Regions from separate parts of the Mesorhizobium sp. NPDC059025 genome, predicted to be linked through region 3. Evidence: predicted binding sites of a transcription regulator. Region 3 holds the regulator's gene; each other region holds the start of a gene.
What was found. Region 3 encodes PhoB, which activates phosphate uptake and scavenging genes when phosphate is short. Its sites were predicted from a motif close to TGTCATNNANCTGTCAT; they were not measured.
Positions count from the first base shown of each region.

Region 1: the regulator PhoB is predicted to act here: its motif matches at 4,729-4,745, upstream of ACFWYE_RS12005 (alkaline phosphatase D family protein).
Region 2: the regulator PhoB is predicted to act here: its motif matches at 4,198-4,214, upstream of ACFWYE_RS23030 (DUF47 domain-containing protein).
Region 4: the regulator PhoB is predicted to act here: its motif matches at 5,040-5,056, upstream of ACFWYE_RS21430 (acetoacetate decarboxylase).

Region 1 covers NZ_JBHYIM010000004.1:144,397-152,127, forward strand. The annotation lists gene ACFWYE_RS11985 (nuclear transport factor 2 family protein) at 18-434, shown strand; gene ACFWYE_RS11990 (M3 family metallopeptidase) at 572-2,617, shown strand; gene ACFWYE_RS11995 (TetR/AcrR family transcriptional regulator) at 2,683-3,294, opposite strand; gene ACFWYE_RS12000 (MFS transporter) at 3,366-4,649, shown strand; gene ACFWYE_RS12005 (alkaline phosphatase D family protein) at 4,816-6,393, shown strand; gene ACFWYE_RS12010 (hypothetical protein) at 6,401-6,676, opposite strand; gene typA (translational GTPase TypA) at 6,889-7,731, shown strand, end outside.
Region 2 covers NZ_JBHYIM010000010.1:216,756-224,486, forward strand. The annotation lists gene ACFWYE_RS23015 (DUF930 domain-containing protein) at 1-147, shown strand, start outside; gene ACFWYE_RS23020 (FAD-dependent oxidoreductase) at 329-2,311, opposite strand; gene ACFWYE_RS23025 (inorganic phosphate transporter) at 2,513-3,514, opposite strand; gene ACFWYE_RS23030 (DUF47 domain-containing protein) at 3,520-4,161, opposite strand; gene ACFWYE_RS23035 (calcium-binding protein) at 4,458-5,678, shown strand; gene ACFWYE_RS23040 (VOC family protein) at 5,783-6,199, opposite strand; gene ACFWYE_RS23045 (aminopeptidase) at 6,389-7,447, shown strand; gene ACFWYE_RS23050 (RNA polymerase subunit sigma-70) at 7,538-7,731, shown strand, end outside.
Region 3 covers NZ_JBHYIM010000007.1:71,955-79,685, reverse strand. The annotation lists gene pstC (phosphate ABC transporter permease subunit PstC) at 1-1,308, shown strand, start outside; gene pstA (phosphate ABC transporter permease PstA) at 1,305-2,621, shown strand; gene pstB (phosphate ABC transporter ATP-binding protein PstB) at 2,636-3,460, shown strand; gene phoU (phosphate signaling complex protein PhoU) at 3,498-4,205, shown strand; gene phoB (phosphate regulon transcriptional regulator PhoB) at 4,225-4,914, shown strand; gene ACFWYE_RS17970 (ROK family protein) at 4,960-6,201, opposite strand; gene xylF (D-xylose ABC transporter substrate-binding protein) at 6,541-7,581, shown strand; gene ACFWYE_RS17960 (sugar ABC transporter permease) at 7,721-7,731, shown strand, end outside.
Region 4 covers NZ_JBHYIM010000009.1:134,385-142,115, forward strand. The annotation lists gene ACFWYE_RS21415 (inorganic phosphate transporter) at 263-1,867, shown strand; gene ACFWYE_RS21420 (transporter) at 1,998-3,020, shown strand; gene ACFWYE_RS21425 (patatin-like phospholipase family protein) at 3,038-4,198, opposite strand; gene ACFWYE_RS21430 (acetoacetate decarboxylase) at 4,227-4,976, opposite strand; gene ACFWYE_RS21435 (3-hydroxybutyrate dehydrogenase) at 5,179-5,967, shown strand; gene ACFWYE_RS21440 (MerR family transcriptional regulator) at 6,034-6,972, opposite strand; gene ACFWYE_RS21445 (LacI family DNA-binding transcriptional regulator) at 7,052-7,731, opposite strand, start outside.

The sequences.
Region 1 (7,731 bases), on a different contig from region 3:
GGAGGAGGTGTCGTCCTGTGCCAGTTGTCGGCTCGTCGAAACTCTGTCTGGTCGTCCTTTACGTCCTGATGCTGGGTTCAGCGCGGGCTGACGACAACACCGTGATAGGCCGCTGGTATTCAGCACTGCTGGTTGCAGACCGCGGCCAGCTCGCGGACATGCTGACCGATGATGCCCGCATCCGATTGCAGGATGTCGATACCGAACAGAACAAGCAGCAGTTCCTTGCTTCGATGGACGAATGGCAGGGCGCGGTATCAGGCGCAAACATTCGGCATCGCATCGAAAGCGCCGACAACGGTCTGGTCACTGTCGTCGTCTGCTACGACTTTCCCGGTAATGATCTTCTGACAAGAGAGGTGTTCGCACTGAGCGACGAACGCATCACCGCATCCTCGCAAGCGACCATTGCGGAAAATTGCGACGGCTTCTGAGAAACCTGCGCCAGGCCCTTCGTCGCTGGCTATCCGACGCGGGCCGGCGGGGCCTGTCGTTGCACCGGCGGTCCCATCGGCCTACATCGGAAAGATATTGTCGTTCCGCCTTCCTCACGTTCAGCGAAAGTCCCCCAATGTCCGTATCCGATCTCGCCGCCCATGCTTTGACCAACTGGCAGGGGCCGCTCGGTCTTCCCGATTTCACGAAGATCGGCGATGAAGACTTTGGGCCGGTGTTCGAGGCGGCGCTGAAGGCGCATGAGGCGGAAATCGATGCCATAACCGCCAACACCGAACCGGCTACCGTCGAAAATACACTGCAGGCACTGGAGCTTGCCGGTGAAGCGCTCGACCGCGTCTCCTCGATCTTCTGGTGCCGGGCCGGTGCCCATACCAACGACGCCATCCAAGCCATGGAGCGCGAGGTCGCGCCGAAGATGTCGCGGCATTTCTCGGCAATCTCGATGAACGAGAAGCTGTTTGCCCGCATCGACGATCTCTATCAGCGGCGCGATGGCCTGAAGCTCGATGGCGAGACGTTGCGTGTCCTGGAACGGACCTGGAAAGGGTTCGTCCGCTCCGGTGCCAAGCTTGACGCCGAAGGCAAGAAGCGGCTTGCGGCGATCAACGAACATTTGTCTTCGCTTGGCACCACCTTCGGCCAGAACGTGCTGGCCGATGAGCGGGAATGGGCACTGTTTCTCGATGAGGCCGACCTTGCCGGCCTCCCCGATTTCCTGAGAAGCGCGATGGCGGAGGCCGCCGAGACGCGCGGCCAGAAGGGCCGCTATGCGGTGACGTTGTCGCGGTCGATCTACGAACCCTTCACCACCTTCTCCGAGCGTCGCGACCTGCGTGAGGGCGCATGGCGCGCCTTCACCCGGCGTGGCCAGAACGGCGGCGCCAGCGACAACACCGCGGTGGTGCGCGACATGCTTAGGCTGCGTGCCGAGAAGGCGAAGCTGCTGGGTTATGATTCCTTTGCCGCGCTGAAGCTCGACGACACCATGGCCAAGACACCGAAGGCCGTGCACGACCTGCTCGACCCGGTCTGGGAGAAGGCGCTGGAGAAGGCTGCGGCCGACCAGAAGGAACTGCAGCGGCTGGCGGTTGCTGCCGGCAGCAACGAACAATTCGCTGCCTGGGACTGGCGATTCTACCAGGAGAAACTGCGCGCCGAAAAGTTCGCTTTCGACGAGGCCGAACTGAAGCCCTATCTGCAGCTCGACCACGTCATCGCTGCCTGCTTCGACGTGGCGACGAAGCTGTTTGGCCTCACCTTCGAAGAGAAGAAGGGCATTGCCGGCTGGCATCCGGATGCGCGTGTGTTCGTGGTCAGGAACCCCGACGGATCGGAGCGCGCGCTCTTCCTGGCGGACTATTTCGCCAGATCGTCCAAGCGGTCCGGTGCCTGGATGAGTGCGCTGCAGTCGGGCTACAAGCTGGGCAAGGGTGCGAAGCCGATCATCTACAACATCATGAATTTTGCCAAGCCGCCCGTCGGCGAGGCCGCCTTGCTGTCAGTGGACGAGGCCAAGACCCTGTTCCATGAATTCGGCCATGCGCTGCACGGCATGCTGACCGACGTCACTTGGCCGTCGGTTTCGGGCACTTCGGTCAGCCGCGACTTTGTCGAGCTGCCTTCGCAGCTCTACGAACATTGGCTGACGGTGCCGGCAGTGCTGGAAAAACACGCACTGCATGTGAAGACCGGCAAGCCGATGCCAAAGGAACTGCTCGACAAGATGCTGGCGGCGCGCACGTTCGGCGCCGGCTTCGCCACGGTCGAGTTCACCGCCTCGGCGCTGGTCGACATGGCCTATCATGCGCGTTCGGATGCACCGGCCGAACCGCTGGCCTTCGAGACGGAGACCCTTGAGAAACTCGCGATGCCGGACACGATCGCCATGCGCCATCGTACTCCGCATTTCAGCCATGTCTTCGCCGGTGACGGCTATTCAGCCGGCTACTATTCCTACATGTGGTCGGAGGTGCTCGATGCCGATGCCTTCTCGGCCTTCGAGGAAACCGGCGATCCGTTCAATCCGGCTCTGGCGAAAAAGCTGCGGGAAAACATCTACGCGGCCGGCGGCTCGAAGGATCCGGAAGAGCTCTATACCGCCTTCCGCGGCAAGATGCCGACCGCGGATGCCATGATGGTGAAGCGCGGGCTGACCTGATCCTGTTCCTCATGCCTGTCCGGTGGATGAGGCGCTGGAGGGCCTGCTAACGCGCTAGCGCGGCGCTAGCCTTTCAGGCTGGCGCCGATCAGAAGGTCGGCCTGTTTGGCAACCGACTGCGAGGGACCGCCCGGGCCGAAGATCTGGCTTGAGATGTAGGCGCCTTCGATGAGAAGCAGCAGGCCGTCGCCCAGCGTGCCGGGGTCGGCCGCCCCCATCTCCTTGGCCATGGCGCGCAGACGACGGCGCAGTTCGCGCTTGTTCTCTTCGCTGACCACGCGCGCGGGGTGACCGGGTTCGGGGTATTCGACCGCTGCATTGGTCATGCCGCAGCCGCGGTAGCCCTGTTTCTGCGAGCGTTTGCCGACGCGCGTCAGGAACGCGATGATCTGAGCCCGCGCATCGCCCTGATGCGCAGCCACTGCTTCGTCGAAACGCTCCCAGAACTCGATGTCGTATTTACGCAGATAGGATGCCGCGAGCTCGTCCTTCGATGAAAACGAGCGATAGAGGCTTGGCTTGGTGACGCCCGCCTTTTTCACGATCTCGTCGACGCCGATCGCCCGGATGCCTTCGCGGTAGAAGAGCTCATGCGCGACGCCGAGGATTTTCTCGGCCGCCGGCGGCAAGGCTGCGTCTCGCGAAACGCTGGGTTCAATATTTTTGTCAGTGGGCATGAGGTGTTCCAATTGACATGTTACTAACCGGTACGTACACATTCGGCAACTGCAACGTACCGGTCAGTAACATGATAGTCCAGCCCCGCCCGTTTGGCCAGCGCTACGCCTTCGTCGTCGTTGCGGTCATCTTCCTCTCCCTGCTCATCGCCGCGGGCCTGCGTTCCGCGCCCTCCGTGATGATGCTGCCGCTGGAGAATGATTTCGGCTGGCGCCGCGACGTGGTGTCGCTGGCAGCCGCCATCGGCATTTTCCTTTATGGCATGACCGGTCCTTTCGCCGCCGCGCTGATGGAACGCATCGGCCTGCGCAAGACGGTGATCGGTTCGCTGGTGGTGATGTCGGCATCCACCGGGCTTTCGCTGTTCATGACGCAGTCCTGGCAACTCATCGCCACCTGGGGTGTATTCTCCGGCGTCGGTTCGGGCGCTGTCGCCACCGTACTCGGCGCCACCATCGTCAACCGCTGGTTCAAGACCAACCGCGGCCTGGTCATGGGCCTGATGTCGGCGTCCAGCGCGACCGGCTTGCTGATCTTCCTGCCTTTCCTGGCCTGGCTTGCACAGTCGGGTGGCTGGAAGCCGGTGGCGCTCGTCATTGCCATCGCCACCGCAGCTCTGGTGCCGTTGGTCTGGCTGCTGGTGCCGGAGCGGCCGGCGTCGATCGGCCAGGTGCGTTTCGGCGCCGAACCCGACGATGTGCCGCCGACGCCGCCAGCGGCAGCCGGCAACTTCATCTCCCATACGCTGAGCACACTGCGCGAAGCAGCCAGGACACGCGTGTTCTGGTACCTCTTTGCCACTTTCTTCATCTGCGGCTTCACGACCAACGGTCTTGTCGGCACGCATCTGATCGCGTTCTGTGCCGACAATGGCATCAACGAGATCCAGGCTGCCGGTCTGTTGTCGCTGATGGGTATCTTCGACCTCATCGGCACGACCCTGTCGGGCTGGCTTACCGACCGTTTCGATCCGCGCAAGCTGCTCGGCGTCTATTATGCCATTCGTGGCCTCTCGCTGATGTATCTGCCTTATTCCGGTTTCTCGGCGACCGCGCTCATCGTTTTCGCGGTGTTCTACGGGCTGGACTGGATCGCCACCGTGCCGCCGACGTTGCGTTTGTCCAACGAAGCCTTCGGTGATGCCAAGGGACCGCTGGTGTTTGGCTGGATTGTTGCCGGCCATCAGGTCGGCGCGGCTACGGCCGCGTTCTTCGGCGGAGCTATGCGGGAGTTCCAGGGCAGCTATGAGCTTGCCTTTGTCATTGCCGGCATGACCGGCATCATCGCCGCCTGCCTGTCGCTGCTGATCAACACCAACCGCCCAATGCTGGAGCCGAAAGAGCAGCCGGCCTGATTCCAGAGCGTTTCCGTTTTTCACGGAAACGCTCTGTCTTCTTTTGCTGGAATTATCCCAGCGGCGGCAAACTGTGGACCGTCAAGAAAGTTTCACGTCTCCGAAATGCGGCTGAAACAATGGCCAAGGACCTTGGCGGCACCCATTCGCCGCCAAGGAGCCAGCCATGAGCAAGCCAACCAGCATCAACCGCCGTGCCTTCATCGTCTCGACAGGGGCAGCTGGCCTGGTCGGATTGTCGGGTTTGGCCATGCCTTATTATTCGCGTGCGAACACGCGGCCGGCCTTTACCCACGGTGTCCAGTCGGGCGACATCGACGCGATATCAGGCATGATCTGGACGCGCGCCGACAGGCCATCGCGCGTGCAGTTCGAAGTGGCGACGACGGAAAGTTTCGCCAATGCCGAACGCCTGGCACCGCTCAATGCGCTGCCTGACAGCGACTATGCGGTGAAACGCCTGCTCACAGACCTGGCGTCGGACCAGGACATCTTCTATCGGATGACGCTTGCCGACCTGAATGACATCAACGCGGTGTCCGAGCCGATCGTCGGCCGTTTCCGCACCGCGCCGACCTCGCGCCGCTCCGTGCGCTTCGCATGGTCGGGCGATACCGCCGGCCAGGGCTGGGGCATCGATGAGGTCGGCATGAAGACCTATGCCTCGATCGCCAGGCACACGCCCGATTTCTTCCTGCATTCGGGCGACACGATCTATGCCGATGGCGCCATGAAGGACGAGGTTGATCTCAAGGACGGCACAAAGTGGAAGAACGTCGTGCTCATCGACGAGAAGCGCAAGGTTGCCGAGACGCTCGACGAATATCGCGGGCAGTGGAAATACAACCTGCTCGACAAGAACCTGCTTGCCATGAACGCGGCACTGCCGACTTTCTTCCAATGGGACGACCATGAGGTGGTCAACAACTGGTCGAGCTCGAAAGATCTGACCGCCGACGACCGCTACAAGGAAAAATCGATTGCCGTGCTGGCGGCACGTGCCGGCCGAGCCTTCCATGAGATGACGCCGATCCGCTTCACGCCGGCCGAGCCCGGTCGGGTCTATCGCAAGATCGCGTATGGTCCGCTGGTCGACGTCTTCTTCCTCGACATGCGCTCCTATCGCGGCGCCAACGGCCCGAACCTGCAGACCGAACTCAACGCGGGCTCGCGCATGCTGGGCGAGCAGCAGACCCGCTGGCTCAAGCGCGAGCTCGCCAATTCCAAGGCCACCTGGAAGGTGATTGCCGCCGACATGCCGATCGGCCTGGTGGTGTGGGACGACGCCGCCAACAAGAAAGGCTCGGAAGCGGTCGCCAATGGCGACAACGGCCCGGCCAAGGGGCGCGAGCTCGAATTCGCCGACCTGCTGCGCTTCATCAAGAATGCCGGCATCACCAACACGGTCTGGCTGACGGCGGACGTACACTACACAGCAGCCCATCACTACAGCCCGGATCGCGCGCAGTTCCAGGATTTCGAGCCGTTCTGGGAATTCGTCTCCGGGCCGATACACTCCGGTACCTTCGGTCCCAACGATCTCGACATGACCTTCGGGCCGGAAGTGAAGTATGTGAAGGCGCCGAGCGCCGAGCAAGGCCAGAACCTGCCGCCTTCCGCAGGCTTTCAGTTCTTCGGCCTTGTCGACATCGACGGTATTACCGGGCAGCTGACCGTCAGGCTGATGGATCGCGACGACAACGAGCTCTACAAGACGACGCTCGATCCGGTTCGGGCTGCGTGATCTGGGATCAGTGCTCGAAGCAGGCGGCGGGCACGTTTGGCCAGGTCGCCTTCTCACAACCGATATCGGCCTGGCGCTGCTTGAAGGCGGCGCTAACCGGGCCGGTAACGATCGGGTCGACCCCGTCCGGAGCGTCCGCAAAGAGCTTTTCCGCCTGCGTCGTCACCACGGCCATCGGCTTGTCGGCGGGCGTTGCTGCCGACCATGCGCCACCCAGCGCCAGCAAGGCGACGAGCGTGGCCGAGAGGGAGATCATCACGAACCGGTTCAGACTGCGTATCATGGACGCCCGAATGCTCCACAGCGGAAAAGGTTCCGCGTTTGGTTAATGAAATTCTACGCTGCTGCCACTTAACAAAAGGTGACCAACCAACTGCCGGCACGCCGCCCCCTTTCGCAAATGCGAAAAACCCTGTATGAGCCGCGCAACTGAAAAAGGCGGCGTCTCGATTTGACTATCCGGGCGTGCTGCCTGAACAACCTCCGAGACCCAGCATGAACATCCGCAATATCGCGATCATCGCGCACGTCGACCATGGCAAGACCACTCTGGTCGACCAGCTCCTCAAGCAGTCCGGCTCGTTCCGCGAGAACCAGCGTGTCGCCGAACGCGCGATGGATTCGAACGACCTCGAAAAGGAACGTGGCATCACCATCCTGGCCAAGGCGACTTCGGTCGACTGGAAGGATACCCGCATCAACATCGTCGACACCCCCGGCCACGCCGACTTCGGTGGTGAAGTCGAGCGCATCCTGTCGATGGTCGACAGCGCCATCGTTCTGGTCGACGCCGCAGAAGGCCCGATGCCGCAGACCAAGTTCGTGGTCGGCAAGGCGCTGAAGGTAGGCCTGAAGCCGATCGTCGTGATCAACAAGATCGACCGCCCGGACGGCCGCCACCAGGAAGTCATCAACGAGGTGTTCGATCTGTTCGCAGCCCTCGATGCCACCGACGAGCAGCTCGATTTCCCGATCCTCTATGGTTCGGGCCGCGATGGCTGGGTATCCGAGAATCCGGAAGGTCCGAAGGACCAGGGTCTGGCACCGCTGTTTGATCTGGTGCTCAAGCATGTTCCGGAACCGACGGTCCATCCCGGTCCGTTCCGGATGATCGGCACCATCCTGGAGGCCAATCCGTTCCTCGGGCGCATCATCACCGGCCGCATCCATTCCGGCACGTTGAAGCCGAACCAGGCGGTCAAGGTCCTGCACCATGACGGCTCCCTGCTGGAAAACGGCCGCGTATCGAAGATCCTGGCGTTCCGCGGTCTCGAGCGCCAGCCGATCGAAGAAGCGCAGGCAGGCGACATCGTCGCCATCGCCGGCCTGTCGAAAGGC
Region 2 (7,731 bases), on a different contig from region 3:
GCGGCCTTCCGCAGCCGTGGCGAGTGGTACCGGCTGAAGTTCAAATGCGAGACGGCGCCCGATCACATGGAAGTGCTGAACTTCAAGTACCGGATCGGCGACAAGATCCTGAAAGAGGACTGGTCGAAATATTATCTCTATCCATAACCGCAAAAATCGCGGGTTCGGGATTGTACTTCACCCAGCAGCTGCGCAACGAAGAGGCTGATCGCCGGCATGAGCGCGATGGTCGAGATCACGCTGGCTGGCGCCGATCGACGCGCATCCTGACGGTACGGGCCGCCACCGGATCACAGGTCCGTCGGAAACCGGCGGAGCCGCCGAAGCCCTACAGGCCGAGTGCGGCCTTGCGCCCGTCATGGATGGCATAGGCAGCCTGCCGTGGCGCACTGCAGTCGCCGATCGTCGTGAAGACAATGCCGCGGGCCTGGAGTTCGACGGCGAGGCCGTCCTCTGCCCTGTTGGTGCCGGCAAAGACGAGCGAGTCCGCCGGATGCTCCTGCCTGGTGCCGGTGAGCAGCGATGCGATCGCGGCCGTCTTGCCATCCCAGTGGACGACGGCGCTCTCGGTCAGGAAGCGCACGTCAAGTCTCGCCAGCGCGCGCCGCAGTGGTGCGTCGGCAGCCATGCGCTGCAATTCCTTGCCAACGAGCGGATCGGGTGTCACCAGCGTCACCGCGTGGCCATCCTCGGCTAGCCGCCAAGCCGTGCCGCAGCCTTTCCAGTTGCCGCCATCATCGAGCACGATCACCCGCTTGCCCGGCCTTGCCTCACGCGCCATCACGGCCTCCGCCGAAAGCACGGCGCCCGCGCCGGGGATCGCGTCGAACTGCGGCAGCGCCCGCTGGAACGCGCCATCCGGCGGCTGCGAGCCGGTCGCGACGATGACGTGGTCGACACCTTCGCGCGCGACATCGTCGGCCTCGACATACTGGCCGTAGCGGATATCGACCTGGAGCTTTGCGAGCTGGCGCTGGTACCAGTCGATCAGATCGATGATCTGGGCGCGGCGCGGCTGCATGCCGGCAAGCCGAAACTGCCCGCCAAGCCGGTCCGACGCTTCCGCGAGCGCCACCCGGTGGCCGCGCTCGGCCGCCACGCGCGCGGCTTCCAGCCCGGCCGGACCCCCGCCGACGACAAGCACACGCTTCGGCTTCGGCGCCGGCGTGAACCGGTCGCCGCCCCACTCCCATTCGCGGCCGGCCGACGGATTGATGACACAGCTGATCCAGTAGTCGCGCGAGCGCCGGCCCCAGCACATCTGGTTGCAGGACAGGCAGCCGCGAATGTCCTCGGCCTGACCGGCGGCTGCCTTGTTGGCGAGGTGCGGGTCGGCGATCTGGCCGCGCACGATGGAGACGAGATCGGCGCGATCCTCGCTGAGCACACTCTCGGCATTCTCAGGCGTGCGGATGTGGCTCTCGGCTGTCACCAGGGCATGGCGCACGGTGGATTTCAGCACCGCCGCCAGATCGGCGCCGAGCTTTTCCGGATAGAGGAAGGTCGGCATGATCTTGTAGAAGTCGAAATAGCTGCCCGAGCCGCAGGTCACATAGTCCATCAGGTGATCGCGGTCGTGCCGGTCGATGATCTCGGCCAGCGCCTCGCGCGACAGCGCCACCTCGACATCCGGGTCGTCATTGATGGCAAGGCCGACGATGAAATCGTCGCCGCAAACACGTCGGATGCGGCTCATTACCTCGCGGCTCATGCGGGTGCGGTTCTCGAGGCTGCCGCCCCAGGCATCGTCGCGGCGGTTCGACCACGGCGTCCAGAACTGGTCGAGCATCGAATGATAGGCGGCCCAGACCTCGACCCCGTCGAAGCCGGCCTCGCGGCAGCGCCGCGCGGCCTGGACGAAGCCGTCGATCGTCTCCTCGATATCGGTTTCGGTCATGCGGTGCGAACCGTCGGAATCGTGGTAGCTCGGCAGGCCCGACGGCGACCAGCCGGCATGGAAGGAGTTGTCGGCATCGGCGTGCTGGCCGACATGGTAGAGTTGCTGGATGGCGACGGCGCCATTGCCCCTGATCGCCTCCGTCACCTTGCGGAAATGCGGGACCACACCGTCATCGGATGGCCGGAAATTGCCGCGGGTCAACACCGCCGCCCGATGCACGGGCATCGGCTCGACCACGATCATGCCGGCGCCGCCGATGGCGCGCTCGGCATAGTAGCCGACATGCTGCCGGGTCGGCAGGCCCTCCACGGCCATGTTGGCGGTGTGCGCGCCAAAGACGATGCGGTTACGCAGGGTGTTGCCGCGCAAGGTGACCGGCGTGAACAGACGCCTGAATTGCCGTTCGGACATTCTGCCTCCCTGGGGCGTTGCGCGCGCCGGTACCCGCTGCCATTTCGCCTGCCACGGCAGGACGATGCCGCCCATGGACCGACAATCGGGGCCGGCAGTCAATGTGAACGAAATTCCCGCGCGGTTGAGCCAGGGGCAACCGAGCCGAATAAGGGCAACCTGCCCTTCCGCATTTTTCAGGGTATCCGAGGGGTTTTCCGGCTAGAACAGGCTGAGCGCCAGGTAGGTCAGGGCGGCGATCGCGGCGGTGGCCGGCAAGGTCACCACCCAGGCGATGACGATATTGCCGGCAATGCCCCAGCGCACGGCCGAAACGCGGCGCGCCGCCCCGACGCCGATGATCGCGCCGGTAATGGTGTGCGTGGTCGAGACCGGAATGCCGAGCCAGGTCGCCGCGAACAGGGTGATGGCGCCGCCGGTTTCGGCGCAGAAGCCCTGCATGGGATTGAGCCTGGTGATCTTGGAGCCCATCGTGTGCACGATGCGCCAGCCGCCGAACAGCGTGCCGATGGCCAGCGCGCTCTGGCAGGTGATGACCACCCAGAACGGCACGTAGAATGTGTCGCCGAGCATGCCCTGCGAATAGAGCAGCACCGCGATGATGCCCATGGTCTTCTGCGCATCGTTGCCGCCATGGCCGAGCGAATAGAGCGAAGCAGAGAAGAACTGCAGGACGCGGAAGGAACTGTCGACGGCGAACGGCGTCTGGCGCACGCACACCCAGGACACGATCAGCACAAGGACGAGCGCCAGCACGAAGCCGGTGAGCGGCGACAGCACGATCGCCGCCACCGTCTTCAAAAGGCCGCTCCAGACGATGGCACTGAAGCCGGTTTTGGCGAGACCGGCGCCGACCAGCCCGCCGATCAGCGCATGCGAGGAGCTGGACGGGATGCCGGCGAGCCAGGTGACGATGTTCCAGACGATTGCCCCGGTGAGCGCCGCGAAGATCACGCCCGGCGTGACGATGTCGGCATTGACGATGCCCTTGCCGATGGTCTCGGCGACATGCAGGCCGAAGACCGTGAAGGCGATGAAGTTGAAGAAGGCCGCCCACAGCACGGCATATTGTGGCCGCAGCACCCGGGTCGAAACGATCGTGGCGATGGAGTTTGCGGCATCGTGCAGGCCGTTCAGGAAATCGAAGAACAGCGCGACGCCGATCAGCGCGACCAGGATCGGGAAGGCGATGGTCGGGTCCATGTCGCTCAGACGTTCTCGATGACGATGCCGCTGATCTCGTTGGCGACGTCCTCGAAACGGTCGACCACCTTCTCGAGCTCGCCGTAGATCTCGGAGCCGATCATGTAGGCCATCGGATCGGTCTTGCCGTGGCGGCGGAAGAGATCCTTCAAGCCCTGCTCATGCAGGTCGTCGGCGCGGCCCTCGACGCGCATCACCTGCTCGGCGATGGCGTTGAGCCGTGTCGCGTGGGTGCCGATATTGTTGAGCAGCGGGATCGCCTCCGCGACCAGCCTGGCCGCCTCGACGATGACGACGCCCATCTCCTGCATCAGCGGGTCGAATTCGCGCTTCTCGAACAGCTTCACCGTCTTGACGGTCTTGTGCATCATGTCGATGGCGTCATCCATCGACTGGATCAGGTCCTTGATGTCGCCGCGGTCGAACGGCGTGATGAAGGAGCGGCGCACCGCCAGCAGCACTTCCGCGGTGATCGCGTCGGCCTGGTTTTCGAGCTCGACGATCTCCTTGCACCAGCGCTCGACATCCTTGCCTTGCAGCAGCTGCTGCAAGGCTTCCGCGCCGCCGACGACGGTGCGGGAATGCTGTTCGAACAGGTCGAAGAAACGGTCTTCGCGCGGCAACAGCCGCCTGAACCAGCCCAGCATGATTTCTCTCCGCATCGTCTGCAAGTCGGCAAGCCAATAACGCCTTTATGCCGGATAACGCAAACAGATAGCCGGCTTTTGAACATCCATTCGCCCAACCGGATCTGCGGCAGGCGGGACGGCTAAGGCCGCACCGGGTCATAAAATGGTCAAGTTCCGTATGCCACCATCGCTCCGATACCGAAGGGAGCGCATGCGCTCCGGCAGGCCATGGGACGGCAACGGGCCCGCCGAGGTGTCTGGCGTGCAGCAAGCGCCGCAGGGCTATGGGGCTTGTCACGGAGATGAGATCCACCATGGCCTATATTCCCGGTACTGAAAAAGACGATCAGCTCTACGGTAGCAACGGCACCGACCAGATCCTCGGTTTCGGCGGCAAGGACCGTCTTTTCGGCTTTCGCGGCGACGACAGCATCAAAGGCGGCGACGGCGACGACCAGCTCTGGGGCGACGAAGGCAATGACACCCTGTCGGGAGATGCAGGGCGCGACGAGCTTCATGGCGGCACCGGCAACGACACGTTGCATGCGGGTCTTGGCGGCGACGTGCTCGACGGCGGCGACGGCAACGACACGGTGAGCTACGCCGATGCCCCCGGCTACATAACGCTCGATCTCGAACTGGGACGCGGCGTCGGCGATCCGCAATATTACCCCGACAGGGCCCAGGATACCTATGTGGGCATCGAGAATGTCGACGGCTCGGCCTTCGACGATTCCATGGTCGGCAGCACCGCCGCCAATGTGCTGCGTGGCGGCGGCGGCAATGATTTTCTCTCCGGGGAAGCCGGCGACGACACGCTGGACGGCGGTAGCGGACGCGACCGGCTCTATGGCGGGAACGGCAATGATGTGCTCGACGGCGGCGCCGGCGGCGACAAGCTGTGGGGCGGTACCGGCAACGACACCTATGTCATCGACAGCGCCGACGACCGCGTCGACGAAGCCGATGATGGCGGCATCCCTCCCAACGGCATCGACACCGTGAAATCGAGCCTGTCCGTCTCGCTCTCGAACACGACGATCTTCAAGGGCGACATCGAGAACCTGACGTTGACCGGCAGCGGCAATCTGAACGGCAGCGGCAATGATCTCGACAATGTCGTGACCGGCAACACCGGCGCCAACAGGCTGGATGGCCGCGCCGGCGACGACACGCTGGCCGGCGGCTTCGGCAATGACACGCTGGTCGGCGGCGACGGCAACGACACATTCGTGTTCGACAGCGCGCTCAACCCCGGGTCGAATGTCGACAGGATCGCCGACTTTTCGGTAACCGACGACACGATCTGGCTGGACAATGCCGTCTTCACCGCGCTTGGCGCGCCGGGCGCACTCGACGAGACCGCCTTCCATGTCGGCGTGGCGGCGCATGACGCGAACGACCGCATCATCTACGACCCGGCCACCGGCCACCTGACCTACGATGCCAATGGCGACGCCGCCGGCGGCTTCACCGACTTCGCCGTGCTCGAAGCCGGCCTCGCGCTGACCAGCGCGGATTTCATCGTGGTGTAGTGCTTGCCCTCCGCCGCGCCGGGTGTGCCCGGCGTGGCGCTGGGAAGGACGCTCTGGACAGTTTGGCGCAAACGGGAACTCCGTCATTCCGGACGGTTTCCCGATCAGCCCTTCGCCGCCAGCACCAGCCAGGGCACGCCGAACCTGTCGGTGACCATGCCGAACCGCTCGGCCCAGTCGACCTCGGCCAGCGGCGTCGTCACAGTGCCGCCTTCGCCCAGCGCTTCGAAGATGCGGCGTGCCTCATCGGCGCCTTCGATGTGCAGGGAGACGTTGAAGCCCTGCATCGGCCTGTGCTGTTCGGCCGGCACGTCGTTGCCCCTGAGTGTGGATTTGCCGAGGCTGAGCTCGGCGAAGCGGACCTGGTCGGCGGCAGCGGCCGTCGATCCCGGCGGCAGCGCCTTGTCTTCATTGGCGCCGAACGTGTTCATCTCCGTGATCACCCCGCCCATCAGCCGGGCATAGAATTCGAACGCCTGCCGACACACGCCGGCGAAGGCCAGTTGTGGTGCGATGTTCATCTGCAGTTCCTCCATGTGCGGGCGGCACCGCCCTTCGCTGGTCGCCCTCGCCCGCCGCCCGCGTGCAACGTCGCTGCAGGTCGAACGCGAGGGCTAGCGCTGGGTTCCTGTTAAGTTGACCCTTGCAGGCCTTGACGAAAATCGCCGCGCCTGTTGAGACCGTGCCGGTGGAACAGGGCGGGGCAGCCGGTGAAGCGTGTTTTTCGTTTGCTCGTGGCGGCGGTCATGGCGTCCGGTGTGGCCGGCTGCACCAGCATCTCCTATTATGCGAAGTCGCTCGAGGGCCATGTGCAGATCATGGCCGCGCGGAAAAACGTCGGGACACTGATCAAGGACCCGGCGACGCCCGGGGCGCTGCGCGCCAAGCTGCAATCGGCCAGCGCGATCCGGCGCTATGCGACGGAGGCGCTGGCGCTGCCCGACAACAGCAGCTACCGCAGCTATGTCGACATCGGCCGCGAGGCGGTGACCTGGGCGGTGTTCGCGGCGCCGCAGTTCTCGCTGACACCACGAACCTGGTGTTTTCCGGTGTTCGGCTGCGTGCCGTATCGCGGCTATTTCGACCGCAAGGAAGCGGCGGAAAACGCCGTCGCACTGCAGAAGGAAGGGTTCGACGTCCATGTCACCGGCGTCACCGCCTATTCGACGCTCGGCTGGTCGAGCGACCCGCTGCTCTCGACCATGCTGGGTCCGGACGACACCTTCCTGGCCAGCCTGATCTTCCACGAGCTGGCGCATCAGCGCCTTTATGTGAAAGGCGATTCCGCCTTCAACGAGGCCTTCGCCGTGGCGGTCGAAACCAGCGGGGTGCGCAAATGGCTGCGCGCCGGAGGCAATCTCGCCGGGCTGCGCCGTTACGAAGCCGACCGCCGGCGCCGGGCCGATTTCCTCGGCCTTCTGGCGACGACCCGCGAGGAATTGCAGCAGGTCTATCAAAGCGCGCGAACGCCCGAACAGAAGGCGGCGGCCAAGGCCGCGACGATCGAGACGCTGCGGGCGCGCTACAGGCTGATGCGCGACAGGCGCTGGGCGGGATACCGGGGCTATGACGGCTGGTTCAAGGCGCCGATCAACAACGCCAAGCTCGCCGCCACCGCCGTCTATGGCGAACAGGTGCCGGCATTCCTGCGCCTGTTCGATCTCTGCTCCGGCGACTATCCGAGGTTCTACGCCGCCGTGCAGCGGATCGGGAACCTGCCGCAGCCTGCCCGCGGCAACGCGCTTGCGGCTGCGAAGTCGTGCCGTTGATCCGGGCGGAAGAAATCGGCAGCACTTTGTGCAAGCACGTGTGCCGTTTTAAGGTGCCGGGCGGCGGCCCTCCCATTCACGGTTCTCCCCATGCACCAGATGAGTGTCCAGAAACCAGCCGAACCCGAAAGCGAATGGCTCCGGCAGGCAAAGGCCGGTGACACATCGGCCTTCGACCAGTTGGTGAAGCCCTTCCGCAGGCGACTGCACACGCATTGCTACCGCATGCTCGGCTCGCCCTTCGATGCCGACGATGCGCTGCAGGAAACACTGCTGGGGGCATG
Region 3 (7,731 bases):
GTTCTTCCGGCGGTGCTTTTCCTTGCTGTCTGGAGCATCGGCTCCTCCGTCTATCTCAACAGCCGCCTGCATGCGCAGATGCCGGCTGAAACTGGCGTGGCCAGCGAGCCGCTGGCGGTCAGCCTGACCAAGAGCCTTGCAAATGGCCTGCGCAAGCTCGATGCCCAGCAGGTGGCGGCTCTGCCCGCGACCTTCGCCGAATTGCAGCCGCTTCTCAACGCCAAAGGCGTCGCGCTCGCCACCGATACGCAGGATTACATGATCCCGATCGCGGCGGAGGCCAACCGGACCACCGACTGGCTTGGTCTGATCGGCGCCATTATCACGATCGGACTGACGCTGGCTGGCGCCTTCTACGGAATTTCGCAGGTGCAGCTCCGCGCCCGCGCCCGCAACAATGTCGAAAGGCTGATGCTGTGGGGACTGCTTGGTGCCTCGACCATAGCCATCCTGACGACGATCGGCATCGTGTTGTCGATGCTGTTCCAGACACTGAACTTCTTCAACCGCGTGCCGCCCATGCATTTCTTCTTCGGCACGGTTTGGGATCCGCGTTTTGCCGCGGCCGGTGCCGGGGCGTCCGAAGGCCAGTTCGGTCTGATCCCGCTGCTGGCCGGTACGCTGTATATCGCCTTTGTCGCCCTGCTTGTCGCGGTGCCGGTTGGCCTGATGTCGGCGGTCTACATGTCCGAATATGCCGCGCCGAAGGTGCGAGCCGCGGTCAAGCCCGCACTCGAACTGCTCGCGGGTATTCCAACCATCGTCTACGGCATCTTCGCTCTCGTCACACTTGGACCCTTCCTGCGCGATCTCAGCGCGGCTCTTGCCGGCGGCACGTCGTTCATTCAGGCGCAGTCGATCCTGACCGCCGGCCTGGTGATGGGCGTGATGCTGATCCCGGTGGTGTCTTCGCTGTCGGACGACATCATCACCGCGGTGCCCCGGGCGATGCGTGACGGTTCGCTTGGCCTTGGCGCCACGCGCTCCGAGACGATCAAGCGTGTGATCCTGCCGGCAGCCTTGCCCGGCATCGTCGGCGCCATCCTGCTCACCGCCTCACGCGCCATCGGCGAAACAATGATCGTGGTGCTGGCCGCGGGCGTGGCCGCCAACCTCACCCTCAACCCGTTCGAGGCGATGACAACCATCACCGTCAAGATCGTCAACCAGCTGACGGGCGACCTTGAATTCAACTCGCCGCAGACGCTGGTCGCGTTTGCACTCGGCATCACGCTGTTTGCGCTGACGCTGGTGATGAACATCGTTGCCCTTTATATCGTGCGCAAATACCGGGAGCAGTACGAATGACCGACGTCACCCTGGATACGGTCGCCACCGCAACCCCTCCCGCGCGTCGCGACATCGGCCTCAAGCGCCGCTATGCCGCCGAACGCCGTTTCCGCCTCTATGGCGTGCTGGCCATCTGCATTGGCCTCGCCTTCCTGGTTGTCATGCTCCTGTCGATCCTGACCAAGGGCTATACGTCCTTCTGGCAGACGACGGTGTCGCTGCCGGTCACCTTCGATGAGAAGGTGATCGATCCGGACAACAAGCGGGCAACGGACCCGGAAGTCCTGTTGACCGCCAACTATCCGGCACTGGCACAGAAGGCGCTTGCCGAAAAACTCGGCATCGACGCGAAAAACAAGCCGATGATGACGAAGCTGAAGGGCTTCCTCTCCGAAGGTTCTCGCGTGCAACTGCGGGACGTGGTCGTTTCCGATCCGAAGGTGATCGGCACCACACGCACCGTCAATATCCTGGCGGGCGCCAACCTCGATTCCGCCTTCAAGGGCCAGATCGATCTCACTGTGCCCGAAGATCGCCGCAAGGTGTCGGACCAGCAGGTCGAATGGATGAACAAGCTCAAGGCCGAAGGCGCGATGGCCGAGCATTTCAACACCGGCCTGTTCACATTCGGGGCTTCGAGCCGCCCCGAGACGTCGGGCCTCGGTGTTGCCATCATCGGTTCATTCTACATGATGGTAATCGTGCTTCTGCTTGCATTGCCGATCGGCGTCGCCGCCTCGATCTATCTCGAGGAGTTCGCCAAGAAGAGCCGGTTCACCGACCTGATCGAGGTGAACATCAACAATCTGGCAGCCGTGCCCTCGATCGTGTTCGGTCTGCTCGGCCTCGCCGTATTCGTCAACTTCCTCGGCATGCCGCGCTCGGCCGCTTTCGTCGGCGGCCTGGTGCTGACGCTGATGACGCTGCCGACGATCATCATCGCAACGCGTGCCGCACTCGCGGCCGTGCCGCCTTCGATCCGCTCGGCCGCGCTCGGTCTCGGCGCTTCGAAGATGCAGATGGTGTTCCAGCACATCCTGCCCTTGGCTGCCCCCGGCATCCTGACCGGCACGATCATCGGCCTGGCGCGCGCACTCGGTGAAACGGCGCCGCTGCTGCTGATTGGCATGGTGGCATTTGTCGCAAACTATCCCGCAACCCCATTTGATCCCGCGACGGCGCTGCCGGTGCAGATCTATATGTGGGCCAACGAAGCTGAACGCGCGTTCGTGGAACGCATGTCCGGCGCAATCATCATCCTTCTGGTCTTCCTGATGGCCATGAACATCACAGCGATCGTGCTCAGGCGCCGCTTCGAACGGCGCTGGTAGAAAGGGAGCCTGATATGAATATCATGACGGAAAAGACCCTCGAACAGGCAGTGAGCAGCCAGATGAGCGCCCAGACGAACGAAATCATCAAGATGCGCGGCGACAAGGTGACCGTGCACTACGGTGAGAAACAGGCACTCTTCGACGTCAATCTCGACATTCGCCAGAATCAGGTGACGGCGCTGATCGGCCCTTCGGGCTGCGGCAAGTCGACCTTCCTGCGCTGCCTCAACCGCATGAACGACACGATCGATGCGGCCAAGGTCGGTGGCAAGATCACCCTCGATAGCGAAGACATCTACGATCCGAAGATCGACGTCGTGGAACTGCGTGCCCGCGTCGGCATGGTGTTCCAGAAACCCAATCCGTTCCCCAAATCGATCTACGAGAACGTCGCCTACGGACCGCGCATCCATGGCCTTGCCAAGAACAAGGCGGAGATGGACCGTATCGTCGAATCCAGCCTGCAGAAGGCTGCAATCTGGAACGAAGTGAAGGATCGCCTCAACGAGCCCGGCACCGGCCTTTCCGGCGGCCAGCAGCAGCGTCTGTGCATCGCGCGCGCCATCGCGGTGTCGCCTGAAGTCATTCTGATGGACGAACCGTGCTCGGCGCTTGATCCGATTGCGACCGCCAAGGTCGAGGAACTGATCGACGAACTGCGCCAGAACTACACGATCGTCATCGTCACCCATTCGATGCAGCAGGCCGCCCGCGTCTCGCAGCGCACGGCGATGTTCCATCTCGGCTACCTGGTCGAGGAAGGTGCTACCGACAAGATGTTCACCAACCCCGACGACAAGCGCACGCAGGACTACATCACCGGCCGTTTCGGCTGAGTGAGCGATTGCTGCCGAGGAAAAAGAGGACATAGATATGGGCGAACATACCGTCGCATCGTTCGACGAAGAGCTCGGACAAATCAGCAGGCTCATCAGCGACATGGGTGAACTGGCGAGCTCGATGGTCGAAAGCTCCACCAAGGCGCTGCTGAAGTCAGACAATGGACTTGCCCAACGGGTCGTGTCGGACGATGCGATCATGGATGCGCGCCAGCGCGAGCTGGACACCAAGGCAATCACGCTGATTGCCAAGCGCCAGCCGATGGCGCAGGACCTGCGCGCCGTGGTCGGCGCCATCCGCATGGCCGGAGATCTGGAACGCATCGGTGACCTGGCCAAGAACATCGCCAAGCGAGTCGGCGCGGTCGGACAGGGCGCCACGCCGCGCGACCTTTCGCATTCGATCGACGCGATGGCCCATCTGGTGCTCGACCAGGTCGACGGTGTCGTCGAGAAATATGCGGCGAGGGACGCAGAGGGGCTCGCCCAACTGAGGGCTGACGACGAGCGGATCGATGTGAAATACACGTCCGTCTTCCGCGAGCTTCTCACCTACATGATGGAAGATCCACGCAACATCACGGCCTGCACGCACCTGTTGTTCTGCGCCAAGAATCTCGAGCGCATCGGTGACCATGTCACCAACATCGCCGAGAACGCCTTCTACGTGCTGACGGGCGAGCAGTTGCCGCCCAACCGGCCAAAGCTCGACGAGACGGCTGCTGCCGTTCCGGCGGCCTGACCACGGGACGGACGGCAAGATGATCGCGCCGCGTGTCATGGTGGTGGAAGACGAGGAGCCGTTGGGCGTCCTCCTCCGCTACAATCTGGAATCCGAGGGCTACCAGGTCGAGGTAGTAGCCAGGGGCGACGAAGCCGAAATCCGGCTTCAGGAAAATGTGCCGGATCTCCTGGTGCTCGACTGGATGGTGCCGGCAGTATCCGGCATCGAATTGTGCCGGCGGCTTCGGATGCGACCGGAGACCGAGCGCCTGCCGGTGATCATGCTGACGGCACGCGGCGAGGAAAGCGACCGTGTGCGCGGTCTGTCCACCGGCGCCGATGATTATCTGGTCAAGCCATTCTCGATGCCTGAGTTCATGGCACGCGTGAAGGCACTGTTGCGCCGCGCGAAACCCGAGGTGCTGTCTTCCGTGCTCAAGGTCGGCGACATCGTACTCGACCGCGAGTCGCACCGGGTCTACCGCAAGAAGAGCGAGATCCGGCTCGGGCCGACGGAGTTCCGGCTGCTGGAATTCATGATGCGGCATCCCGGGCGGGTCTTCTCGCGCAGCCAGCTGCTCGACAATGTCTGGGGCGAGACGATCTATATCGATGAGCGTACAGTCGATGTGCATGTCGGGCGCCTGCGCAAGGCGGTCAACAATGGCCGCATGCCGGACGTCATCCGCACGATACGCGGCTCGGGCTACGCCATCCGCGAGGATTGATCAGGGACAAGGCCGGTTCATCGCTATTGCGCCCTGATCGCCGGCTCAGACCTCCAGAAGCTGAGGGATGGGAGCCATCGGACCGCCAAGCGCGAAGATCTCCTGATCGATGAAGGTCAGCGCGCGCATGGCGCAGCCTTCGCGGATCAGCATCTGCTCCTTGGGTTCCGTATCAAAGACAATTGAATTCGAATGTTGTCCGCCGGCGGTCTGGGCAATTGCCCGCCGCAATGCCGGCTCGATCAGATCGAAGGCCGTTGCACCGATGCCGACAAAGGTTACCGGGGCAGGGTCGATGACGGCGAAAAGTGAACCGAGGCTGTAGCCGAGGGCTGTGCCTGCGCGTTCATAGGCCTCGCGTTCGGGGCCGACGCCTGCGCGTGCTTTTTCAGCCAGCCTCTGCATTTCGTCGTCGGGAATGTCAGCGGCCGGTTCGGTGTTTTCATCGAGCCCGTGGGCACTGCGCCAGATTGCATAGTTGCCGGCATAAGCCTCGACGCAGCCATGGCGGCCACAGCGGCATCGCGCGCCATTCGGCCGGTGGATCATGTGTCCGAATTCGCCGCCGGACGACTGGGTGCCGATGAACAATTCGCCATTGAGCACGATGCCCATGCCGATGCCGTGCGAAAGCAGAACGGCAATGAAGTCGTCACGATAGCGGTCCGTGCCGCGCCAACGCAGCGCGACCGCCATCATGTTGCAGTCGTTCTCGACGATGACGGGAATGCCAAAAGCGTTTTCCAGGATATCGGCAAAGGGGATATCGCCATGCGGGGTGATTGGCGTCCACAGCATGGTGCGCGCATGCGAATCTGCCGTGCCCTGAACTGCGAAAGCTATGCGCAGGACCCGATGTCTTGCCAGGCTCCGGTCGTGGAGCTGTCGCCGGACCATCTCGACGCATTCATCGACCAGCGCTTCCCGGGGCAGAGACAGTGTGTCCAGACGGCGTGTTTCTTCCGTCAGGACCTTGCCCGAATAGTCGATGGCTGCGGCCGTCAAAAGGTTGAGCGACAGAACGACCGTCAGCACAGCCGCTGCGCCGGGATCGAGCTGCAGGCCCACTTGCGGACGCCCCCGCTTCGATGCCGTCGGTTCACTGCGGCCCTCGCGCAGAATGCCCTCCGCGATGAGATCAGACGAAATCGCTGAAATGGTCGAATGGCTGAGGCCGGTGATGGCGGTGATTTCCGTGCGGGACGGCTCACCGGAGCGACGCACGGCAGCAATCACCATCGCGCGGTTCCTGCGGCGCAAATCGTCGTGACGGATCCCGACAGTCATGTCCTTGCCGTTCCTCCCCCGCCGGCCCCGTGGACACCGAGGCCGTTGCGCTTGGGCCGCCAATGGCGTTCCAGATGCGCTGTTCGTGCATAGGTCGATGCATGAGCGAATGCAAAACCCGTTTCGCTCCTGCCGTCGCGACAGCGCGCTCCTCCACAGATAGTGGCAGAACATGCCCTCGTCGTCACTATTATTTCGTGATCCGAAAAAAATATCGCGAAGGACTCGAATCCCGTTGACAGAAGGCTGTGCCTGCGCGATTATTTTTTCGAAGCTCGAAAAAAAGCTTCTCCAACGGCCAACGCACACAAGCGCGCCCTTGGGCGCGGGGAGGAAAAAATGAGGAAATTTACGGCCGCCATTCTGGCGGGTGCCGCCATGACGCTTGCGCTTTCCGCTGTCGCCGAAGCGAAGGACAAGGTAATCGGCGTGTCCTGGTCCAACTTCCAGGAAGAGCGCTGGAAGACCGACGAAGCCGCCATGAAAAAGGCGATCGAGGCGGCAGGCGACAAATATATTTCCGCTGACGCGCAGTCGAATCCCGGCAAACAGCTCACCGACGTCGAAAGCCTGATCTCGCAGGGCGCCAACGCCCTTGTCATCCTGGCGCAGGACACCTCCGCCATCGGCCCGGCTGTGCAGAAGGCCGTGGACGAAGGCATTCCGGTCATCGCTTATGACCGTCTGATCGAAAACAAGGACGTCTTCTATCTGACCTTCGACAACAAGGAAGTCGGGCGGTTGCAGGCGAAGGGCGTCTTCGACGTCAAGCCGGAAGGCAACTATGTCTTCATCAAGGGCTCCAGCACCGACCCGAATGCCGATTTCCTGTTCTCAGGTTCGATGGAAGTGCTGAAGGCAGCAATCGACGCAGGCAAGATCAAGAATGTCGGCGAGGCCTACACGGACGGCTGGCTGCCGGCCAATGCTCAGAAGAACATGGAGCAATTCCTGACCGCCAATGACAACAAGGTCGATGCCGTCGTGGCCGCCAATGACGGCACCGCCGGCGGAGCGATTGCCGCCTTGGCGGCACAGGGCCTGGCGGGTTCCGTTCCGGTCTCGGGCCAGGACGGCGACCATGCCGCGCTGAACCGCATCGCGCTGGGCACGCAGACCGTTTCGGTGTTCAAGGACGCCCGTGATCTCGGCAAGAATGCCGCGGAAATCGCGGCGCAACTCGCCGACGGCAAGAAGACGAGCGACATCGCCAACGTCACCGACTTCACCACCCCGGGCGGCAACAGCGTCAAGTCGGTGTTCCTGACCCCGGTCGCGATCACCAAGGACAATCTCAACGTCGTCATCGACGCCGGCTGGGTTTCCAAGGATGTCGTCTGCCAGGGCGTGAAGGCCGGTTCCGTCAAGGCTTGCAACTAAGCGCGCCCGCGGCAACAAACGAGACCACGGCCTGAGAGCCGTGGTCTTTTTGCAATGGCTCCCACCCCCGGAGCTCAAAAGTCCCTGTAAAGTGGCACGCCATGCCGCCAAAGGCGGTGTGTGGTCTGGGAGGAATATCATGACTGATAC
Region 4 (7,731 bases), on a different contig from region 3:
TAAACAAAGTGTAGACCAGGTGTTTGCTTAACAAAGCACGAACGAGAGCAGGGAAATTTTGATAAAATATTGAATATTACTTGGTTCTTAATTTCAGTTCTGTCTGATCTTTCGGATTGAGTTCGGTTGGATATGCACTCTTGCCTTGAGCCGCCTCTCGCCTGTTTGGACCGGAACGCAGGCGATAAGCCGTCACATCAGGTTCACCTGGCCTAAATAGGGTTCCCATCGAATTTTGCTGCACTGCAAAAGGAGCGGGACAATGGTGGACGTAACTTCAAGTGAAATAGGAATTCCGCGGCCCGAGCATCCGCTCGAGGGACCAAGCATGGTCGGAAAATGGTTCATGCCGGTTTTCCTGGCGATCGTGATTGGCGGGCTGGCCTATGTCGGCTATGCGCTGAGCCAGGATCTGACCAGCGCCGTGGCCGTGCCGTGGATCCTGCTCGGCCTCGCGCTGCTGATCGCGCTTGGCTTCGAATTCGTCAACGGCTTCCACGACACCGCGAATGCGGTCGCGACCGTGATCTACACGCATTCCATGCCGGCGGAACTCGCCGTGATGTGGTCGGGTTTCTTTAATTTCCTGGGGGTGCTTACAGCCAGTGGCGCTGTCGCCTTCGGCATCATTTCGCTGCTGCCGGTCGAACTCATCCTGCAAGTCGGCTCGAGCGCCGGTCTTGCCATGGTGTTCTCGCTGCTGACGGCGGCGATCATCTGGAATCTCGGCACCTGGTATCTCGGCCTGCCGTCCTCATCCTCGCACACGCTGATCGGTTCGATCGTCGGCGTGGGCCTCGCCAATCAGTTCCTGGCACCGGCCGGCAGTGCCACCAGCGGCGTCGACTGGACGAAGGCGACGGAAGTCGGCATGTCACTGCTGATATCGCCGCTGTTCGGTTTCGGCATGGCAGCGCTGCTGCTTCTGGTGATGAAGCTGCTCGTCCGCAACAAGGCGCTCTACGAGGCTCCGAAGGGCAACACACCACCGCCATTGTGGATCCGTGCATTGCTCATCTTCACCTGCACGGGCGTGTCCTTCGCGCATGGTTCCAATGACGGCCAGAAGGGCATGGGCCTGATCATGCTGATCCTGATCGGCGTTGTTCCGACCGCATTCGCGCTGAACCGCACGCCGGACGTGAACTACCTGGAGGCCTACAAGACTGCGGCTGCACAAGTAGACACAGTGCTTGGAAAGTATGTGAAGCCGGGCATAACTGTCACGGATGCCAAGGCTGTCGTCAGTGAGGCCGTTCGCACGAAGACCTGGACCGACCAGACGACGCCGGCGCTGCAGACCTTCATCCAGCAGACCAACACGCTGGTATCGCCTTATCCGTCGGTAGAGAAGCTGCCGATCGAGCTGGTCAGCAACGCACGCAATGACATCTACCTGATCGGTGAAGCGCTGAAGCTGATCGACAAGAAGAAGCTGTTGCCGATGCAGGCCGATGACCTGAAGGTGGTGACGGCCTATCACAAAGCCGTCGACAACGCGACCAAGTTCATTCCGCTCTGGGTCAAGATCGCGATCGCGCTGGCACTCGGCCTCGGCACCATGGTGGGCTGGAAACGTATCGTCGTCACTGTTGGCGAAAAGATCGGCAAGACGCACCTGACCTACGGCCAGGGTGCTTCCGCCGAACTGGTTGCCATGGGCACGATCGGCGCCGCCGATATGCTCGGGTTGCCGGTCTCCACCACCCATGTTCTGTCGTCGGGTGTTGCCGGCACGATGGCTGCGAACGGTTCCGGCCTGCAGTGGTCGACGGTGCGCAACATGTTGCTCGCCTGGGTACTGACGCTGCCGGCTTCGATTGCGCTGGCCTTCGGCCTCTTCGTGCTGATGCGTGCGCTGTTCTAGGCGCGCGCCGCCTCGGACCAGCGAGGCTGGCGCGGCTTCACCGCGCCAGCCTTTTCGTGGTTTTTGTCACGGGACTTTGTCCCGAAGGACTTTCGGATCGTTCTCGACCCAATCAAGGCTCCATGCATCGATGAATGAAGCACCGCGTTTCAACCTTCCGGGCCACGAGAGCAGCGAGCAGGTGCCCGGCCTGATCTTTGCCTATCGTGCATTGCCGGGCCAGCCAGCCACGGTTCTGGCGCAGAAGGACATCGAGGCCGCGCTCGCCTCGGAAGAAGGATGGGTTTGGCTGCACGTCGATCTGGTCGACCAGCGTGCGCATGGCTGGGTAGGGCACGCCTGCCAGCTGCCTCATGCGTCGCGCGCCATACTGGAAGGGCACGACAGTCTCGTGCTTGGTCATGAGGATGGGGTGGTGCATGGCGTGTCGGCCGATATGCACAAGGATATCGAGCGTCGATCGAGCACCATCGGCCGGCTGCATTTCGCGGTCACCGAACGCCTGCTGGTGACCGGACGCCGGCATTCCCTGGAAGGTGTCGACCAGTTGCGCCGTGCACTCGGCGACGGGTTGAAGCTGCCCACGGCCTTCGATCTGTTCGAGGCGATCGTCGGAGCCTTCTGCAAGAACACCGGCCTGAGGCTCGGCGAGGCGGCACGACAGCTCGATGAAGTGGAAGACAATCTCGTCACCGAACGGCTGAGCGATGAACGGCGGCGGCTCAAGGAAGTACGTCGGCTGGCGGTTGCCTTGCACAGGCCGGTTTCCGGCATGGTGGCTCTGTTCGAGGATGAAGACCGCGAGGAGTGGCAGCTTTCCTCGACTGCTCATGCGGTGTTGCAGCGCCTGTCGACCCGGCTCGAACGACTCGACCGCGAGATCGTCATGATCAACGATCGCGCCAGGTTGCTGCAGGAGGAAATGGCGGCGGAACTCGCCGACGAATCCAACCGCAGCCTCAAAGCCATGGCCGTGATGAGCGCACTGCTTCTGCCGGGTACGCTGGTGGTCGGAATTTTCGGCATGAACACCGCAGGGTTGCCGTTCACGCACAGCGAGACCGGCTTCCTGTGGGCGGTCGGGCTCGGCGTTGGCGCGACCGCGCTGTTTTATTGGCTCCTGCGTCGCGCCGGTGTCAGCCTGCGCTTCTGATCTCAGCGATCCGACCTTCAGGTCGGATCCTCGCGATGCAGGTCGTGAATGGCCACACCTTCCACATTCGTCGGCGGCGTCAGCCATTGATGGTGGCGCAGGGTCCGCTGTGTATCTTCCAGCCCCATGTCCCAGTGCTCGCGCATCGAAGTGCCGGAGAATTCGTAATCCTTCGCGTGCCCCTCATAGCCCTTGTGCTGGTAGATGAGGTGGATGATGTTGACGATTCCGGCGTCGGAATAGTCCGCGATCAGTGCCTCTTCCTCGGGAGTGCGCATCTCCGCCGGCACGCGCTTCAGCGCGTCGAGAAGCTGCATCTTGAGGCCATGGATGCGCTTGAAGTTGTCGGTGTTCTGGCGCGTGCGGCTGGAATACATGATGTCCTTGTGGCGCGACAGCACATCCGGCATGCCACGCGGCAGCACACCGCGAGCGCTGAACAGATCGACCTGGAAAACCAGCGAGCTGCGGTCCTCTTCCTGGTCGAGCAGATATTGCAGAGGCGTGTTCGAGACGATACCGCCGTCCCAATAGTATTCGCCTTCGATACGGATCGCGGGAAAGGCCGGCGGCAAGGCACCGGAAGCCATGATATGCTCTGGCCCGATACGCACCTTGTCGGTATCGAAATAGACGAAGTTGCCGGTACGAACGTTGACCGCACCGACGCTCAGGCGTTTGCGGCCATCGTTGAGCACATCGAAGTCGATCAGTTGCTCAAGTGTGTCTTTCAATTCCGCCGTGTCATAAAAACTGGTTGCGCCCTCGGCCCCAGACTGCTCCAGCCATGGGTTTGGGAAACGTGGCTTGAAGAAGCCAGGTTGTCCCATCGTCATTGTCATCCAGGAACTGGTGCGGTTGCGGATGTCGCGATAGATGTCGCCTTCCGGCGTATAGGCCCAGATCTTGCGGCCGGAAATCGTCTGCCAGAACTGTTCGAGCCGCTGCAGGCGTCGGCTCGGCTCATTTCCGGCGATGATCGAGGCATTGATGGCTCCGATCGAAACCCCCGAAAGCCATGTCGGCTCGCAACCGGCATCGGACAAGGCCTGGTAGACGCCGGCCTGATAGGCGCCGAGCGCACCGCCGCCCTGCAGCACGAGCGCGACCCGATCATACTGCGAAGCGATTTCCTGGATGGTGGCGTTGTTCGCCTTCGTTTTGTTGCGGTCCAGCACGGTCAACTCCGGCAGATGATGGAAACGGTCAGCGCGCGCCGGCGAGGTAGTCGTGGACGACTTCGCCGAGGCCGAGGGTGAGGTCGGCAGTGAAATGCAGTGCCGAAACGACTTCGAGCACCGGCAGGCGTGCCACATCGGCCATGACATGCGGGCGCAGGTCGAGTGCCGCAGGGGCGGCCCAGGCCTCTTTCAACGTGATGTCCGCCAGGTGGTAGCGCACGAGCTCGCAGATGCGCGGCGTGCCGTCGACATGCGGAATGATCTTGACCAGGAAGTTCGGCGCGGTCAGCGCGGCCATCACCTGTTCGCGGTCGGCTTCGCGGTGCTTGTAGCCCATCGTGCCGGTAGCACAGAGCACGGAACCATAGTGCAAGGTGCCGACGACGACCTCGCCTTCATTGACGATCTTCGGGTTGGCCAGCTTCTTCGGGAAGCCCCACAATTCGCGGCCGCCGGCGATCGGAGCATCGTCGTCCAGATACATGGAATGGACGTAGACGCCGTGCTCGCCATTGAAGCGTACGGGAATGACCTGGCCGCTTTCAGTGTAGTCGCCGAAACCTGTGGAGTCCGGCATGCGGATGAATTCGTATTTCACCAGCGGTTCGCCGTCTATTTCCAGCGGCGCCGGCACCACCGCTTCCAGCGCTTCACGCGTGGTGCGGTAGGTGATGATGACATATTCGCGGTCGAAGAAACGATAGGGGCCCGGCGGGAAAGAGGGATTGGTCAGCGGCATGGCGTAAGCGCGCTTCACGACGTCGGCGATTTCCAAGCTGTCACCTCGGGACTGAAGGATGTCACATCAGAAATAACGAATGTCATGTTGCATGGCAGCATGACGGGTTTGTGTCGGGTCGATGAACGATTTCAGTCGTTTGACGGTTCCCGGATGAAATCGACACATGTTTGTGATGGAAACTTGCTGCAATGCACCTAGTTAGAATGTCACTTCAACCGCCAGCCGAGAGATCATCATGGGTTCCCTGACTTCAAAGAACGCGCTCGTCACCGGCTCGACCAGCGGCATCGGTCTCGCCATTGCCCGAGCCTTTGCCGCCGAAGGCGCCAACATCACCATCAACGGGTTGGGTGATCCCGCCGACATCGAGAAGGAACGCGTGGCGATCGAAGCGGATTTCGGCGTCCAGTGCCGCTATTCCGGCGCCAACATGTTGAAGGGCGAGGAAGTGACCGCGATGGTGCAGGAGGCCGAAAAGGCCTTCGGCAGCGTCGACATCCTGGTCAACAACGCTGGCATCCAGTTTGTCGCGCCGATCGAGGAGTTTCCCGACGACAAATGGGAAGCGATCATCCGCATCAACCTGCTTGCGGCGTTCTATGCGATCAAGGCGGCACTGCCCGGCATGAAGACGCGCAAATGGGGCCGCATCATCAACACGGCATCCGCGCATGCATTGGTCGCTTCGCCTTTCAAGTCGGCCTACGTCTCTGCCAAGCATGGCATCGCCGGCCTCACCAAGACGGTGGCGCTCGAAGCTGCGCAGGACGGCGTGACCGTCAACGCGATTGCACCGGGATATGTGTGGACGCCGCTGGTCGAAAAGCAGATTCCCGACACGATGAAGGCACGCAACATGACGGAAGAACAGGTCAAGCATGATGTGCTGCTGGCGGCCCAGCCGACCAAGGAATTCGTGACGGTGGAAGAAATCGCAGCGCTTTCGGTGTTCCTCTGCTCGGATGCCGCGAAACAGATCACCGGCACGACGCTGCCGGTCGATGGCGGCTGGACGGCGCAGTAGGCCTCCCACAGCACGGACGACAAACCCGGCGCGGGTTGGCTGCGCCGGGTGCTCTGACCAAGCGGATCAGTGACTGGGCGAAACCAGCAGCGGCATCATTGCCTCGTTGATCCATTGCCACTCGTTGCCGGGTTTCTGGCCCGCCTGCTCGCCGCGCAGAATGGCAAGCATTTCCTGGTAGCGCGCCGAACGGGCGTGATGTTTTCTGTATTGGCCGAGATGCCAGTCGAGGAAGGCGCGGTCAGGTTCCCGGCGCATCGCTTTCGCCGATTTCTCCAGCCACTCGCGGGCAATGGCCGCACCTGTCGGCGATAGCGGGTCCTTGCCTTCGTCGATCGCGGCCCTGACCCTGGCCAGGGTTGAATTCGCCGCTTCCGCGTAAGACTCCGGGTCGAATTCACCGTTCCACATCGTGGCTGTGTCCGCCTGCATTTCTGCCAGGAAGCTCTCGTCGGTGATCATCGCGGTGATCTCGTTCCAGGCATCGATCTGGCGTGCCGTCGGATCGTCCGGCAACTCCGGCATGGAAGCGTCGATCATCTGCCGTTTCCAGTCTTCGCCCATGTCGGCGTGCACGGCCACCTTGTCGTAGAACCGTTCCATCATGCTTCGCATCTGCGTCTGGGACAGGGTTGTCATCGTCCAAAGTCTCCTCAAGTCGGTTTCGGTTGGCTGGTCGATCCTGAGCGTGGTGCGCAGCACGGAGGCGATGCGGCGGCGGGATGCAATCTCGGTTTCCAGTGTATCGAGCCGCATCGCCAGGACCTCTTTCAGCGAAAGACGCCGGCACAGGATCTTGCTGATGGCGGCCAGGCTGATGCCGGCTTCCCGCAACGCACGGATCAAGTCCAGGCGGGCGACATCGGCATCGGAGTAGACCCGGTAGTTGCTGAACGTCCGGGTTGCCGGAGGCAGCAGTCCCTTGTCGGAATAGAAACGGATCCGCCGCACCGAGATGCCGCTCAGCCGTGAAAGGTCGCCGATCGTGTGCATTTTCTCGCTCATGGAATCGTCCTAACGTCTCCACCAGGTGGAGGGTCAAGCGCGGTTACAAGGCTTTTTTGCGCAGGGCTCTTTGCGGAAGCTAGCCGTCGCTTTTCCTGTCGGCCGGCGCCGTGGAGTTGCGTATGACAAGCACTCCGGAAAGCAGATCGTCGTTTCCGGCAGCTGCTCCGCTCCCATCGATCGCCGCCGCGACCGCGCGTTTGGCGATCTCCTCGACAGGCTGGCCGATGGTTGTGAGCCTGGGTGTTATCAGCCCGGCGAGCGGAATGTCGTCGAAGCCGATCACGGAAAGCTCATCGGGCACCTTGATGCCGAGATCGTCGGCCGCGCGCAGAAGGCCAATGGCCTGCTGGTCGTTGGCGGTCGCGATCGCAGTCGGGCGCCTGGCCCGAGTGCGATCGAGCAGCCGGCGACCGAGTGCTTCGCCGGAGACGTAGTCGAAATGGCCTTCGATGATCTCCGGCTTTATGCCCGCGGCGTTGAGATGATCGACAAAACCTGCTCGGCGCGCTCGGGAAACCGGTGCGTCGGCTGGGCCCGCAATGTAGGCAATGGTGCGATGGCCGAGCCCGATCAGATGGTCTGCCGCAAGTGCGGCGCCGCCATGGTGATCGACGGACAACAGGCCATGGCCAGCCAGGCGACGATCGACAACGACGGTCGCCGTATCGCCTTTCCAGCCCCGCGACTGGCCGGATTGGATCGGCACCACGATCAAGCCCGTGGGGCGGCTCTTCAACAGACTTTCGATCTGCGCCA